3 regions of the Pseudomonas sp. FA-1 genome follow, and region 1 is predicted to be linked to each of the others. Evidence: predicted binding sites of a transcription regulator. Region 1 holds the regulator's gene; each other region holds the start of a gene.
What was found. The regulator sigma-54, encoded in region 1, starts transcription at its own class of promoters, with help from an activator protein. The targets are predictions, from matches to a motif close to ANTGGCATNNANNTTGCTNT.
Positions count from the first base shown of each region.

Region 2: a site for sigma-54 is predicted at 2,752-2,771, ahead of glnA (glutamate--ammonia ligase). Genes of this name have one in related genera too.
Region 3: a site for sigma-54 is predicted at 2,351-2,370, ahead of flgB (flagellar basal body rod protein FlgB). Genes of this name have one in related genera too.

Region 1 is NZ_JBWXTH010000002.1:347,508-351,630, reverse strand. Features, by position in the region: gene rapZ (RNase adapter RapZ) at 1-826, opposite strand, end outside; gene ptsN (PTS IIA-like nitrogen regulatory protein PtsN) at 828-1,292, opposite strand; gene hpf (ribosome hibernation-promoting factor, HPF/YfiA family) at 1,305-1,613, opposite strand; gene AC1MHZ_RS05620 (RNA polymerase factor sigma-54) at 1,691-3,184, opposite strand; gene lptB (LPS export ABC transporter ATP-binding protein) at 3,341-4,066, opposite strand; gene lptA (lipopolysaccharide transport periplasmic protein LptA) at 4,067-4,123, opposite strand, start outside.
Region 2 is NZ_JBWXTH010000001.1:309,362-313,484, reverse strand. Features, by position in the region: gene AC1MHZ_RS01420 (chorismate mutase) at 96-641, opposite strand; gene AC1MHZ_RS01415 (cupin domain-containing protein) at 677-1,117, opposite strand; gene glnA (glutamate--ammonia ligase) at 1,248-2,654, opposite strand; gene thiI (tRNA uracil 4-sulfurtransferase ThiI) at 3,104-4,123, shown strand, end outside.
Region 3 is NZ_JBWXTH010000005.1:110,562-114,684, reverse strand. Features, by position in the region: gene flgE (flagellar hook protein FlgE) at 1-699, opposite strand, end outside; gene flgD (flagellar hook assembly protein FlgD) at 731-1,435, opposite strand; gene flgC (flagellar basal body rod protein FlgC) at 1,451-1,894, opposite strand; gene flgB (flagellar basal body rod protein FlgB) at 1,897-2,304, opposite strand; gene AC1MHZ_RS11185 (DUF6861 domain-containing protein) at 2,708-4,045, shown strand; gene AC1MHZ_RS11180 (GAD-like domain-containing protein) at 4,061-4,123, shown strand, end outside.

The sequences.
Region 1 (4,123 bases):
TTTTCAGGGATTGTTGCAGCAACTGGCCCAAGCGCTCGGTCAGGTACACGGAACGATGGTGCCCACCGGTGCAGCCGATGGCGATGGTGACATACGCACGGTTGCTGGCGGCGAAGCGGGGCAGCCATTTGAGCAGGTAGCTGGAGATATCCTGGAACATCTCCTCGACATCCGGTTGGGTGGCCAGGTAGTCGATCACCGGCTGGTCCAGCCCGGAATGCTCGCGCAACTCCGGCTTCCAGTACGGGTTGGGCAGGCAGCGTACGTCGAACACCAGATCGGCGTCCACGGGCATGCCGCGCTTGAAACCGAAGGACTCGACCAGGAACGCGGTGCCGGGCTCGGGCTGGTTGAGCAGGCGCAGCTTGATCGAGTCCCTCAGCTGATAGAGGTTCAGGTTGGTGGTGTCGATCTTCAGGTCGGCCAGGTCGGAGATCGGGCCGAGCAGCTCGCTTTCGACCCGGATCGCCTCTGCCAGGGAGCGATTGGCGTTGGTCAGCGGGTGGCGCCGGCGGGTCTCGGAGAAGCGCTTGAGCAGCGTCTCCTCGTCGGCGTCCAGGTACAGCACATCACATTGGATATGCCGGCTTCGGGCCTCTTCGAGCAGGTCGGGAAAGCGGGTCAGGTGGCTGGGCAGGTTGCGCGCGTCGATGGAGACGGCCACCTTCGGTTGCAACAGCTCGGTATTGATCAGTGCGTTTTCGGCCAGTTGCGGCAACAACCCGGCGGGCAGGTTGTCGATGCAGTAATAGCCGTTGTCTTCCAGGACATCGAGGGCGGTACTTTTGCCGGAGCCGGACCGGCCGCTGACGATGATCAGGCGCATGTTAGTGCTCGTTCTGTGCGTCCAGGACTACCTGGTACAGGGCCTCGCTGCTGTCGGCGGCACGCAGGCGATCGCGGACCTCCTTGCGATCGAGCATGCTGGCGATCTGGCGCAGCAGTTCAAGGTGGGCATCGGTGGCAGCCTCGGGCACCAACAGGACGAACAGCAGGTCCACGGGCGCGCCATCGATGGCGTCGTAGTCGATGGGAGCATCCAGGTGCAGCAGGGCGCTGACGGGCGCCGTGCAGCCTTCGAGCCGGCAGTGAGGGATGGCGATGCCATTGCCGAAGCCGGTGGAGCCCAGTTTCTCGCGGGCAACCAGCTTTTCGAAGACGTCTTGCATCTCCAGTTCGGGAATTTGCTCGGCGATCAGGTTGGCGACCTTTTCCAGGGCGCGCTTCTTACTGCCGCCCGGCACGTTCACGAGGGAACGGCCGGGGGTCAGGATGGTTTCAAGTCGGATCATGGATGAGAGGGATCAGCGGGCGGCTGCACCTTGCAGCAGGCTTTGCTGTTTTTCCTTGTGTTTTTTCAGTTGGCGGTCGAGCTTGTCAGCCAGGGCATCGATCGCTGCATACATGTCTTGGTGTTCGGCGTTGGCAACCACTTCTCCGCCGGGAATCTGGAGCGTGGCCTCGACCTTCTGCTGCAGTTTCTCGACTTTCATGATCACCGTTACGTTGGTGATCTTGTCGAAATGTCCTTCCACCCGGGCGAGCTTCTCGAGTACGTACTCACGCAGTGGTTGGGTGACTTCTACATGCTGTCCACTGATGTTGACTTGCATACAGCTTCTCCTTTGTTGCCCGTGCATAAAGGGCAGGTATTGCACCTGCCACTGAAACGCTATGGCACAGCCAGGGGCTACATCAGTCGCTTGCGCTCGCTCGACGGTGCGATGCCGAGGGACTCGCGGTACTTGGCGACGGTGCGACGGGCTACCTGGATGCCTTGTGCCTCCAGTAAACCAGCGATCTTGCTGTCACTCAATGGCTTTTTCTGATTTTCCGCCGCAACCAGTTTCTTGATGATCGCGCGGATCGCCGTAGACGAGCATTCACCGCCTTCGGCGGTACTCACATGGCTCGAGAAAAAGTATTTCAATTCATAGATACCACGCGGGGTATGCATGTATTTCTGCGTGGTGACCCGGGAAATGGTCGATTCGTGCATGCCCACCGCCTCGGCGATGTCGTGCAGTACCAATGGCTTCATCGCTTCGTCGCCCTGGTCGAGGAAGCCGCGTTGGTGCTCGACGATCTGGGTGGCGACCTTCATCAGCGTCTCGTTGCGGCTCTGCAGACTCTTGATGAACCAGCGTGCCTCCTGCAACTGGTTGCGCATGAAGGTATTGTCGGCGCTGGTGTCGGCGCGGCGGACGAAACCTGCGTACTGCGGGTTGACTCGCAGGCGCGGGATCGCTTCCTGGTTGAGCTCCACCAGCCAGCGGTCGTTGTCCTTGCGCACGATGACGTCGGGTACCACGTATTCCGGCTCGCTGGACTCGATCTGCGAGCCCGGGCGTGGGTTGAGGCTCTGTACCAGCTCGATGACCTGGCGCAGTTCATCTTCCTTGAGCTTCATGCGGCGCATCAGCTGGCTGTAGTCGCGGCTGCCGAGCAGGTCGATGAAGTCGGTGACCAGGCGCTGGGCTTCGGCCATCCATGGGGTGTCGGCCGGCAGCTGGCGCAGTTGCAGCAGCAGGCATTCGCCGAGGTTGCGTGCGCCGATGCCGGCAGGCTCGAACTGCTGGATGCGGTGCAGTACGGCTTCCACTTCATCCAGCTCGATATCCAGCTCCGGGTCGAAGCCTGCGCAGATTTCCTCGAGGCTGTCCTCCAGGTAGCCCTGGCCGTTGATGCTGTCGATCAGGGTCACGGCGATGAGCCGGTCGGTGTCGGACATCGGTGCCAGGTTCAACTGCCACAGCAGGTGGCTTTGCAGGCTCTCGCCGGTGGAGGTGCGGGTGGTGAAGTCCCACTCGTCGTCATCGCTGGCCGGCAGGCTGCTGGCGCTGGTCTGGTAGATGTCCTCCCAGGCCGTGTCGACGGGCAGTTCGTTGGGGATGCGTTCGTTCCATTCGCCTTCTTCCAGGGTTTCGGCGTTGGCCGTGCTTTCCTGGAAGCTGTTGTCCTGGGCTTCGGCGACCGGCTTGCTCTCGGCGTTGTCGGCCATGGGGTCGCTGTTGTCGAAGTCGTCGCCGTCTTCCTGACGTTCGAGCATCGGATTGGATTCCAGCGCTTCCTGAATTTCCTGTTGAAGGTCCAGGGTGGAGAGCTGGAGCAGACGGATGGCCTGTTGCAACTGCGGTGTCATCGTCAGTTGCTGGCCCATTTTTAGGACGAGCGATGGTTTCATGGCTGGGGCTTAATACCTTGTTCGCCGGCGCGCATGCGCCATCCACTACACGAAGGGCGCCGGGGCGCCAATTTTAAGCAAGTTATATGCCTGAAATTGTAGCGTTTGCCTAGAGCACTGCAACCTTTGCGGCAGTGCTCCAGGCAGACTCCGGGCTCAGAGTCGGAACTCGTGGCCCAGGTAGACCTCCTTGACCAAGTCATTGGCCAGGATGGTCTCGGCATCGCCTTCGGCGATCAGTTGTCCATCGTTGACGATGTAGGCGGTCTCGCAGATATCGAGCGTCTCGCGGACGTTGTGGTCGGTGATCAGCACACCGATGCCCTTGGCCTTGAGATGATGGATGATTTGCTTGATATCGCCCACGGAAATCGGGTCGACGCCGGCGAAGGGTTCGTCCAGCAGGATGAACTTCGGCGCGGTGGCCAATGCTCGTGCGATCTCGACGCGGCGGCGTTCGCCACCGGAGAGGCTCATGCCGAGATTGTCACGGATGTGGCTGATGTGGAACTCCTGCAGCAGGCTTTCCAGCTCCTTGCGGCGGCCGTCGCGGTCGAGGTCCTTGCGGGTCTCGAGGATGGCCATGATGTTGTCGGCCACCGACAGTTTGCGGAAGATCGACGCTTCCTGGGGCAGGTAGCCGATGCCGGCGCGGGCGCGGCCGTGCATGGGCTGGTGGCTGACGTCCAGGTTGTCGATCAGCACGCGGCCCTGGTCGGCGCGGACCAGGCCGACGATCATGTAGAAGCAGGTGGTCTTGCCGGCGCCGTTGGGGCCGAGCAGGCCAACGATCTGGCCGCTGTCGATCGACAGGCTGACGTCGCGGACGACCTGGCGGCCCTTGTAGCTCTTGGCCAGGTGCTGGGCTTTGAGGGTTGCCATTTACTCGGCCTTCTTCTTCGGCTGAATCACCATGTCGATGCGCTGACGGGGTGAAGT
Region 2 (4,123 bases), on a different contig from region 1:
ACAAAAAGCCCTGGTTTATCGTTTCTTGTGACCTGTATTGGGATGCATCGCGGGGCGCATGGCCTCGCGGTGCACCAATATAGAGCATAGGGCGTTCAGCTGCGTTCGCACAGCTGCGCGGTGGCGCGGACCAAGGCGAAGGAGTGGGGGACATTCTTCGAGCGCTGGGCCAGGGCATCGGCCAGTTGTTCGGCACACAATGGCGTGCGCTGTTGGTCGAAGCGCGCCAGGTCCAGGAGCAGCTGGTTCTGCAGGTTGTCGAGCTGTGGGCGAATTTCACTGGCAAGGTCGCGGCGCGGGGTCTTGGGCGCACGGCGTTGCTGGTGCCATGTGTTGAGGTAGTGGTATTGCAGCAGCTTGTTGGCTTCGATCTGGTCGGCGAAGAACGCTTCGGCGCGCGTTGGGCTCAGGCGATAGTCAGGGGCTGCCTGGCGCACGTTGGCCAGAACCTCTCGTTCGCGCTGCGGAGCCTGTACCGGCTGGCGCTGGTCCCACTTGTGAAGGGCAACGGCTTCGGCCAGCTCCAGGCGCTGTTCCATGTTGTCCAAGAGGCGAACCAGAGCGATGTTGCGGTTGTCAGGCGTGGCGCAGCCAAGCAGGCTCGTGGCGAGCACCAGGAAGGTGAGCATGCGTATGGGCATCGGTTCCTCCTCCAGGGTAGGCGCGAAGAAAACGCTCAAATCTGCTCAGGACAGAGCGGCGCAGGCGTGGCATCGGGAACCCCTGGAGCGCTTGCATAGAACACGAGCAACTGCGCCGGTTGTTCCTCGGTGAAGCCGCGGTGGATGCCTCCGACGATTTCGGCCAGTGCATCCCCGGCTTTGAGCGTTCTTTGCTTGCCGTTCTGGGTTTCGACCACCAGCTCGCCTGCCATCACAAAGCCCACGTTGGGGGCCGTATGACAGTGCCAGTCGAGAGCGGTGTTGGCTGGGATGCTTATTCTGAGCAATGCCAGCTCCGGTTGCCCCTTGGGATAGGCTTCATAGGGTGTGCCGTCCCAGGCGCTGGTGGTACGAAGCAGGACTTCAGTCTCGGCGCCGTTGGGCCCGATGGAGGGGCTGGTGCAGCCTGTCAACAGTATCGAGGCGGCGAGGGCAAGGCGGGCAGTGCGTGGCATGAAGAGGCTCCATCTGGAAGACGAAGCTCTGAGCCTGCGGTGGCTGGACGAAGAATGCTGTAGGCATTGTCTGAAATGAAAAGGCCTCCAGAGGAGGCCTTTCGTTACGCCGGGTCGTACAGGTCTGGAATCAGACGCTGTAGTACAGGTCATATTCCAGCGGGTGGACGAAGGTGCGGACTTTGATCTCTTCTTCGGACTTCAGCTCGATGTAGGCATCGATGAAGTCGTCGGAGAACACGCCGCCCTTGGTCAGGAACGCACGGCCCTTGTCCAGCTCTTCCAGGGCTTCCTTCAGGCTGCCGCAGACCTGCGGGATTTCCTTGGCCTCTTCAGGCGGCAGGTCGTACAGGTTCTTGTCGGCGGCATCGCCTGGGTGGATCTTGTTCTGGATACCGTCCAGGCCGGCCATCAGCAGGGCGGCGAAGCACAGGTACGGGTTGGCAGCCGGGTCCGGGAAGCGCGCTTCGATACGGCGGGCTTTCGGGCTGGAAACGTACGGGATACGGATCGAGGCCGAACGGTTACGGGCCGAGTAGGCCAGCATGACCGGGGCTTCGAAGCCAGGCACCAGACGCTTGTAGGAGTTGGTGGCCGGGTTGGTGAAGCCGTTCAGGGCCTTGCCGTGCTTGATGATGCCGCCGATGAAGTACAGGGCGGTATCGGACAGGCCGGCATAGCCTTCGCCGGAGAAGGTGTTCTTGCCGTCCTTGGAGATCGACATGTGGACGTGCATGCCCGAGCCGTTGTCGCCGTACAGCGGCTTGGGCATGAAGGTGGCGGTCTTGCCGTAGGCGTCAGCCACGTTGTGCACGCAGTATTTCAGGGTCTGGACTTCGTCAGCCTTGGTGACCAGGGTGTTGAACTTCACACCGATTTCGTTCTGGCCGGCGGTGGCCACTTCGTGGTGGTGAACTTCGATGACCAGGCCCATTTCTTCCATGGCGTTGCACATGGCAGTACGGATTTCGTGGTCGTGGTCGCACGGCGGAACCGGGAAGTAGCCGCCTTTGACAGCAGGGCGGTGGCCCTTGTTGCCGCCTTCGACGTCCTGGTCGGTCATCCAGGAGCCCTGTTCGGAGTAGATCTTGAACATGGAGCCCGAGATGTCGGACTTGAACTTGACCTGGTCGAAGATGAAGAACTCAGGCTCCGGGCCGACGAACACGGTATCGCCGATGCCGGTGGTCTTGAGGTATTCCTCGGCGCGCTTGGCGATGGCGCGTGGGTCACGGTCGTAGCCTTGCATGGTGGACGGCTCGACCACGTCGCAGACCAAGATCAGGGTCGGTTCTTCGGTGAACGGGTCCAGGACGGCGGACGCGTCGTCCGGCATCAGGATCATGTCGGAGGCTTCGATACCTTTCCAGCCTTCGATCGACGAGCCGTCGAACATCTTGCCGGCTTCGAAGAAGTCGTCTTCCAGCGCATCGCGAGCGGGCATGGTGACGTGGTGCTGTTTGCCTTTGGTGTCCGTGAAACGCAGATCAATCCACTTGACGTCATGATCTTTGATGAGTTGAACCGACTTCGACATGTTGTCCTCCGGATGGTCTAGGGCGCGGTGGGCCGCTGCCCTGGAAAAAGGGTGTCGCCGGGCGCGGATAGTCGGCCAAGCTTACCTGCCTCACAAGAGAGCAATTTGCATGCCAGTGCTCGAAAATGGCGAGGATGGGATAAAAGGGGGCGTTGGCAGGCATTTTGCCTAAAGGGTACCTTTGAAAATGCACCCATAAGATGCGTTTTTTTGAAGCGGCGCACCATTGTGGTGCGATGGTGATCATGTGCGCCCCATCGCGGGACAAGCCCGCTCCTACAGGGAGTTGCGCACAACGGGCTCTCGGTGGGAGCGGGCTTGTCCCGCGATGAGGGCCGCACAGGCAACATAAATCCATGTCCTGATCAAAAGTTGCTCAAACCTTGAGCTATTTCCGCTATAATTCGCGCCCCTCATTTTCGGCAGGCCCTGCGCGCGCTGTTAAACCAATGAAACTTATCGTCAAAGTCTTCCCAGAGATCACCATCAAGAGCCGGCCGGTGCGCAAGCGTTTTATCCGCCAGCTCGGCAAGAACATCCGCGTCGTGCTCAAGGACCTGGATCCGGAGCTCGTGGTCGATGGTGTCTGGGACAATCTCGAGGTGGTTACCCGCGTCGAGGACGAGAAGATCCAGCGCGAAATGATCGAGCGCCTGACCTGCACCCCGGGTATCACCCACTTCCTGCAGGTCGAGGAATACCCGCTGGGTGACTTCGACGATATCGTCGAGAAGTGCAAGCACCATTTTGGCCACCTGCTGGCCGGCAAGCGCTTCGCTGTGCGTTGCAAGCGGGGCGGGCACCATGACTTCACCTCGATGGATGTCGATCGCTATGTCGGCAGCCAGTTGCGCCAGCAGTGCGGCGCCACCGGCATCGACCTCAAGGCCCCGGAAGTCCTGGTGCGCATCGAGATCCGCGACCAGCGCCTGTACGTGATCCACAACCAGCACCAGGGCATCGGCGGTTACCCGTTGGGCGCCCTGGAGCAGACCCTGGTGTTGATGTCCGGCGGCTTCGACTCCACCGTCGCTGCCTACCAGATGATGCGTCGCGGCCTGATGACCCACTTCTGCTTCTTCAACCTCGGTGGCCGTGCCCACGAACTGGGCGTGATGGAAGTGGCCCACTACCTGTGGAAGAAGTTCGGCAGCAGCCAGCGCGTGCTGTTCATCAGCGTGCCTTTCGAGGAAGTGGTGGGTGAGATCCTCAACAAGGTCGACAACAGCTACATGGGCGTGACCCTCAAGCGCATGATGCTGCGCGCCGCGGCGCGCATGGCCGATCGCCTGGAGATCGAGGCCCTGGTCACCGGCGAGGCGATTTCCCAGGTGTCCAGCCAGACCCTGCCGAACCTGTCGATCATCGACTCGGCCACCGACAAGCTGGTGCTGCGCCCGCTGCTGGCCAGCCACAAGCAGGACATCATCGACACCGCCTACCAGATCGGTACCGCCGAGTTCGCCAAG
Region 3 (4,123 bases), on a different contig from region 1:
CACCAGGGTGTACATGGTCCATTCGTTGGTGCCAGTCTTGCGATAGAACTGCTCCATAGTGTGCTCGTTGCCCTGGCTGTCGTACACCTTGGTCGGGAACGACTTGGTGTAGGTGGTTTCATCAGCAGGGTCGAACGGCTTGTTCGGCACCAACACCGGCGGGGTGCTGTCATCGTAGACTTCCAGCGGAATGTCGGTGGCCGAGGAATTCAGGTTGATGCCCTGGTCGATCAACGAGGTGGCCTTCGGCGCCAGCGCGGACGTATCGATGCGCAGGTCGCTCAGCACACCCTTCTGGATCTTGCCGGTCGAATCGGCGGCGTAGCCCTGCAGGCGCAGGCCGTCCGAGGTGACCACATAGTTGTCCTTGTTGGTCTGGAACGCGCCAGCCCGGGTGTAGACCATCGAGCCGTTGTCCGACAGGACGAAGAAGCCCTGGCCCTGGATGCCCATGTCCAGCACGTTGCCGGTGTTGTTGATGTCACCCTGGCTGAACTGCTGGGAAACCGCGGCCAGGCGTACGCCGTTGCCGACCTGGTTCTTGCCTACGCCCAGGCGGTTGGCGCCGGCGTACACGTCGGCGAACTCGGCACGCGAGGACTTGAAGCCGGTGGTGTTGACGTTGGCGATGTTGTTACCGGTGACGTCCAACTGCTTGTTGGCTGCGTACAGACCGCTAAGACCGATATTGAAAGACATGTAGAAGCTCCTTGTGCCGCGCTAGCCGGCCTTAGATACCAATGGTTTGCACGCTGGAAAGGGAAACTTTGCCGAGCCCGGCCAGGTTGAGCATCATCTCGCCATTGGGGTTGATGCTGACGCTGGTGACCTTGGCCGGCAGCAGGGTGGACAACTGCACCGCCTTGCCATCCACCGTGGTGGTGGCGGCGAAGCTGTAGGTACCAGGATCGACTTTCTCGCCCTTCTCGTTGGTGCCGTCCCAGATGAAGTCGGCATAACCGGCCTTCTGTTCGCCCAACTCGATGGTCTTGACGACGTTGCCGTCCTTGTCCTTGATGGTGACCTTCGCCTCGCCCACACTTTGCGGCACGACGATCTGGCCATTGAAGCTCTCGGCGGTATCGACCACGGCCTTGTCGTTCTGCACGACCACCGAGCGCCCGACCAGCGATGAGGCCTGCAGCGCCTGGGACGAACCCAGCGCACCGGCAATGGAGTTGACGGTGCTGTTGAGCGTTGTGATGCCCTCCAGGCTGCTGAACTGCGCCAACTGCGCCACGAACTCGCTGTTGTCCTGCGGGTCGAGCGGATTCTGGTGCTGCATCTGGGTCACCAGCAATTGCAGGAACGCATCCTTGCCCAGCGCATTCTTGTCGGCGGGCTCGGCCGTGGTTTTCTTGGTGGTGCCCGTACTCACGCCCGAAGCCGACAGGACGTCGTTCAGGTTCACACCACTGGTGCTATCGATAGCCATGGTCCGTATTCCTTATCACTGACCCAGGGTCAGGACCTTCTGCATCATGGTCTTGGCGGTGTTCATCAGTTCGGCGTTGGTCTGGAACGCACGGCTGGCGGAGATCATGTCGGCCATCTCCTCCACCACATTGACGTTCGGGTAGTAGACGTAGCCGTCTTTGTTCGCCGCCGGGTGGTTGGGCTCGTAGCGCGCCTCGAGGTTGCTCTGGTCCTCGACGATGCCCATCACCTGTACGCCCTGCCCCGCCTCGCCCTGGTCCTGGAACAGCGACTGGCCGGCGCCATCCTGGGCCTGCTGGAAGGTGGTGGCGAACACCGGGTGGCGTGCGCGGTAGGTCTGGTCGATGCTCGAGGACACGGTCTCGGCGTTGGCGATGTTCGAGGCAACGGTGTTGAGGCGGGTGTTCTGCGCACTCATGCCGCTACCGGCAATGTTGAAGACACTGGCAAGGGACATGGTCACTCTCCGCGCAGGGCCGAAATCAGCCCTTTGAATTTACTGTTGAGCAGGGTGAAGCTGGCCTGGAAGCCAATGGCGTTCTCTGCGTAGTTCGACTGCTCGATCTGCGCATCGACAGTGTTCTGGTCGATCGAAGGCTGCATCGGTGTGCGGTACTTGAGGGTGTCATCGCCCATGGCCAGGCCCTGGGCCTCGATGTGCCGGGTGTTGGTACGATCCAGGGCGATGCGGCCGTCCTGCTGCTTGGCCGCCTCGGCGGCGAGCACCGCCGAGAAATCCATGTCGCGCGCCTTGTAGTTGGGCGTGTCGGCGTTGGCGATGTTGTTGGCCAGGACCTCGGCGCGCTGGGCGCGGAAGCTCAATGCCTGCTCATGGATGCCGAGCGCCTTGTCGAAGCTGATGCTCATGTCTGGGAAACCTTCGAAGGTTGACCGGAAGAATCGTGAGCAGGCTAGAGCAAGGTTTGTGCCAAGCGACAGGGGCCCAGTAAAACCGGGGGTTTGGGGCGCAGGTGGCAAAGCGGGATGCCAGAAAAGCGGCAAAGTGCTTCCGCCTGGTGAAGGGAAAGCGGCAATCGCGTGGTGGCAAAAGCGGCAAAACAAAAAATTGACACCAATTGAGCCATGGTCGAACCACGCACAGCTTGAGGCCCAGGGTCTGGGCGAACCAGATCGCTCTCGAGCTATACCATCGACGATTTTGTCGGCGATTTCAGTGAAGTTTGCGAATTTTCCCACAAGCCACACGGAAATGATCACCATTTTTTCGTGATGTGATTTCCCCCTGCACACGCTGTCAGGGAGACACCACATGTTTCTGGGCCACTACATACCCTCGTGGCAGGAAATCGAGTCACGCATCATCAATGAAATGGGCTATCAAGGAGGCGCCCATTTCCGCACACACCTCAACGAACAGGTCGCCTCGCTGGCGCTCAACCTACGCCGGGTCAGAGCCGTTCAGTCGGCCTTCGACCAGGCTGAATGGCAAGCTGCACGTATGCTGCGCCAACGCTTCGCCGACCTCGAAATCGCCAGCATCGTCGACGAACTGCTCATCGTCGTGAGGCAGATGGCGATGATCGTCGCCAGCGGCGTCATCACCGGCGGCGCCATTGGTGCAGGAATAGGCGTATTGGGTGCAGGAGCGGGCGCCATTCCCTTTGCCGGCGCGGGCGCGGCGATGGGTCTTAAGGTCAGTGGCTGGATCCTCGGCGTACTGGGGCTGGCGTCCATCGCCGAGTTTTTCATCGACGGCCTGCCACGCATCGGCGAGTACTACCTCGATGGCATCTGCATAGCCTGGAAAGGTACGCGTGGCGACGAAGGTCTGAGCCCATTCAGCCAGGACGACCCGCATGCGGTATCCCGAGCCGCCCATCATATTGCCCTGGGCCATGTAGAAGTCGTGGTGTTGCTACTGGGCGCGATTGTGTCCTACCTCACGCGCGGGCGAGGCGACGCCCGGGTGCTGGCGCAGGAGATGGCGGCCAGCCGCAAAGGTGCGCGGCTGGGGCAATGGATGCTCAAGCATGAAGAAGGGTTGAAGAAACGGCCGGATCTGCAGGTGCCGGAGCGGCGCAAGGGGGCGGTGGGTGACCCGCAACCGGTTCGCCCGAATCAGCCCAAGAAGGAGCCAATGAAGGCCCACCCCGGCACGATGGCATTGCATAATGTTGAATGCTTCAAAGCTGACAAAGTGCCGGAATACAAAATAGGAGAATTCAAACGACAGTTGAATGGCCAGGAAGATGGGCTCAACGGGATGACTGTTGAAGAATTTTTGGAAAAAGTTGAAAGCCCGAACCAGCGAAACAAAGGGCTTGCCCAGAGAGCGAGAAGGAAGGAACAGGAAGTCATCCAGGAAAAATTTGCAAAAGAGCTCAGGAAAACCATGGATCCATCTGAAGCGCAACGGATCGCAGTAGAAAAAGCCCGAAACCGCATGTCAATCACAGCGGCACTACACAACCCAGACCTCATCGCAGGAGGTCGAGACGTCATATCGGACTTTGGGGACCGACAAGTAAACTCAATAATAGGACCCCAATGGAAAACAAAGATACCCAACTTGAAGAAAGCGGCCGAAACGGTACCACTGGAGCTCAGAGGCTCAACCCGCATGAATATAAAACTACACAAATGCTAACGCAAGGCGATTGAAATGGACAAAATTTTTTCCAAGTTCATTGAAAACTTCGGCCTACCGATTGACCGCCGGGAAGTA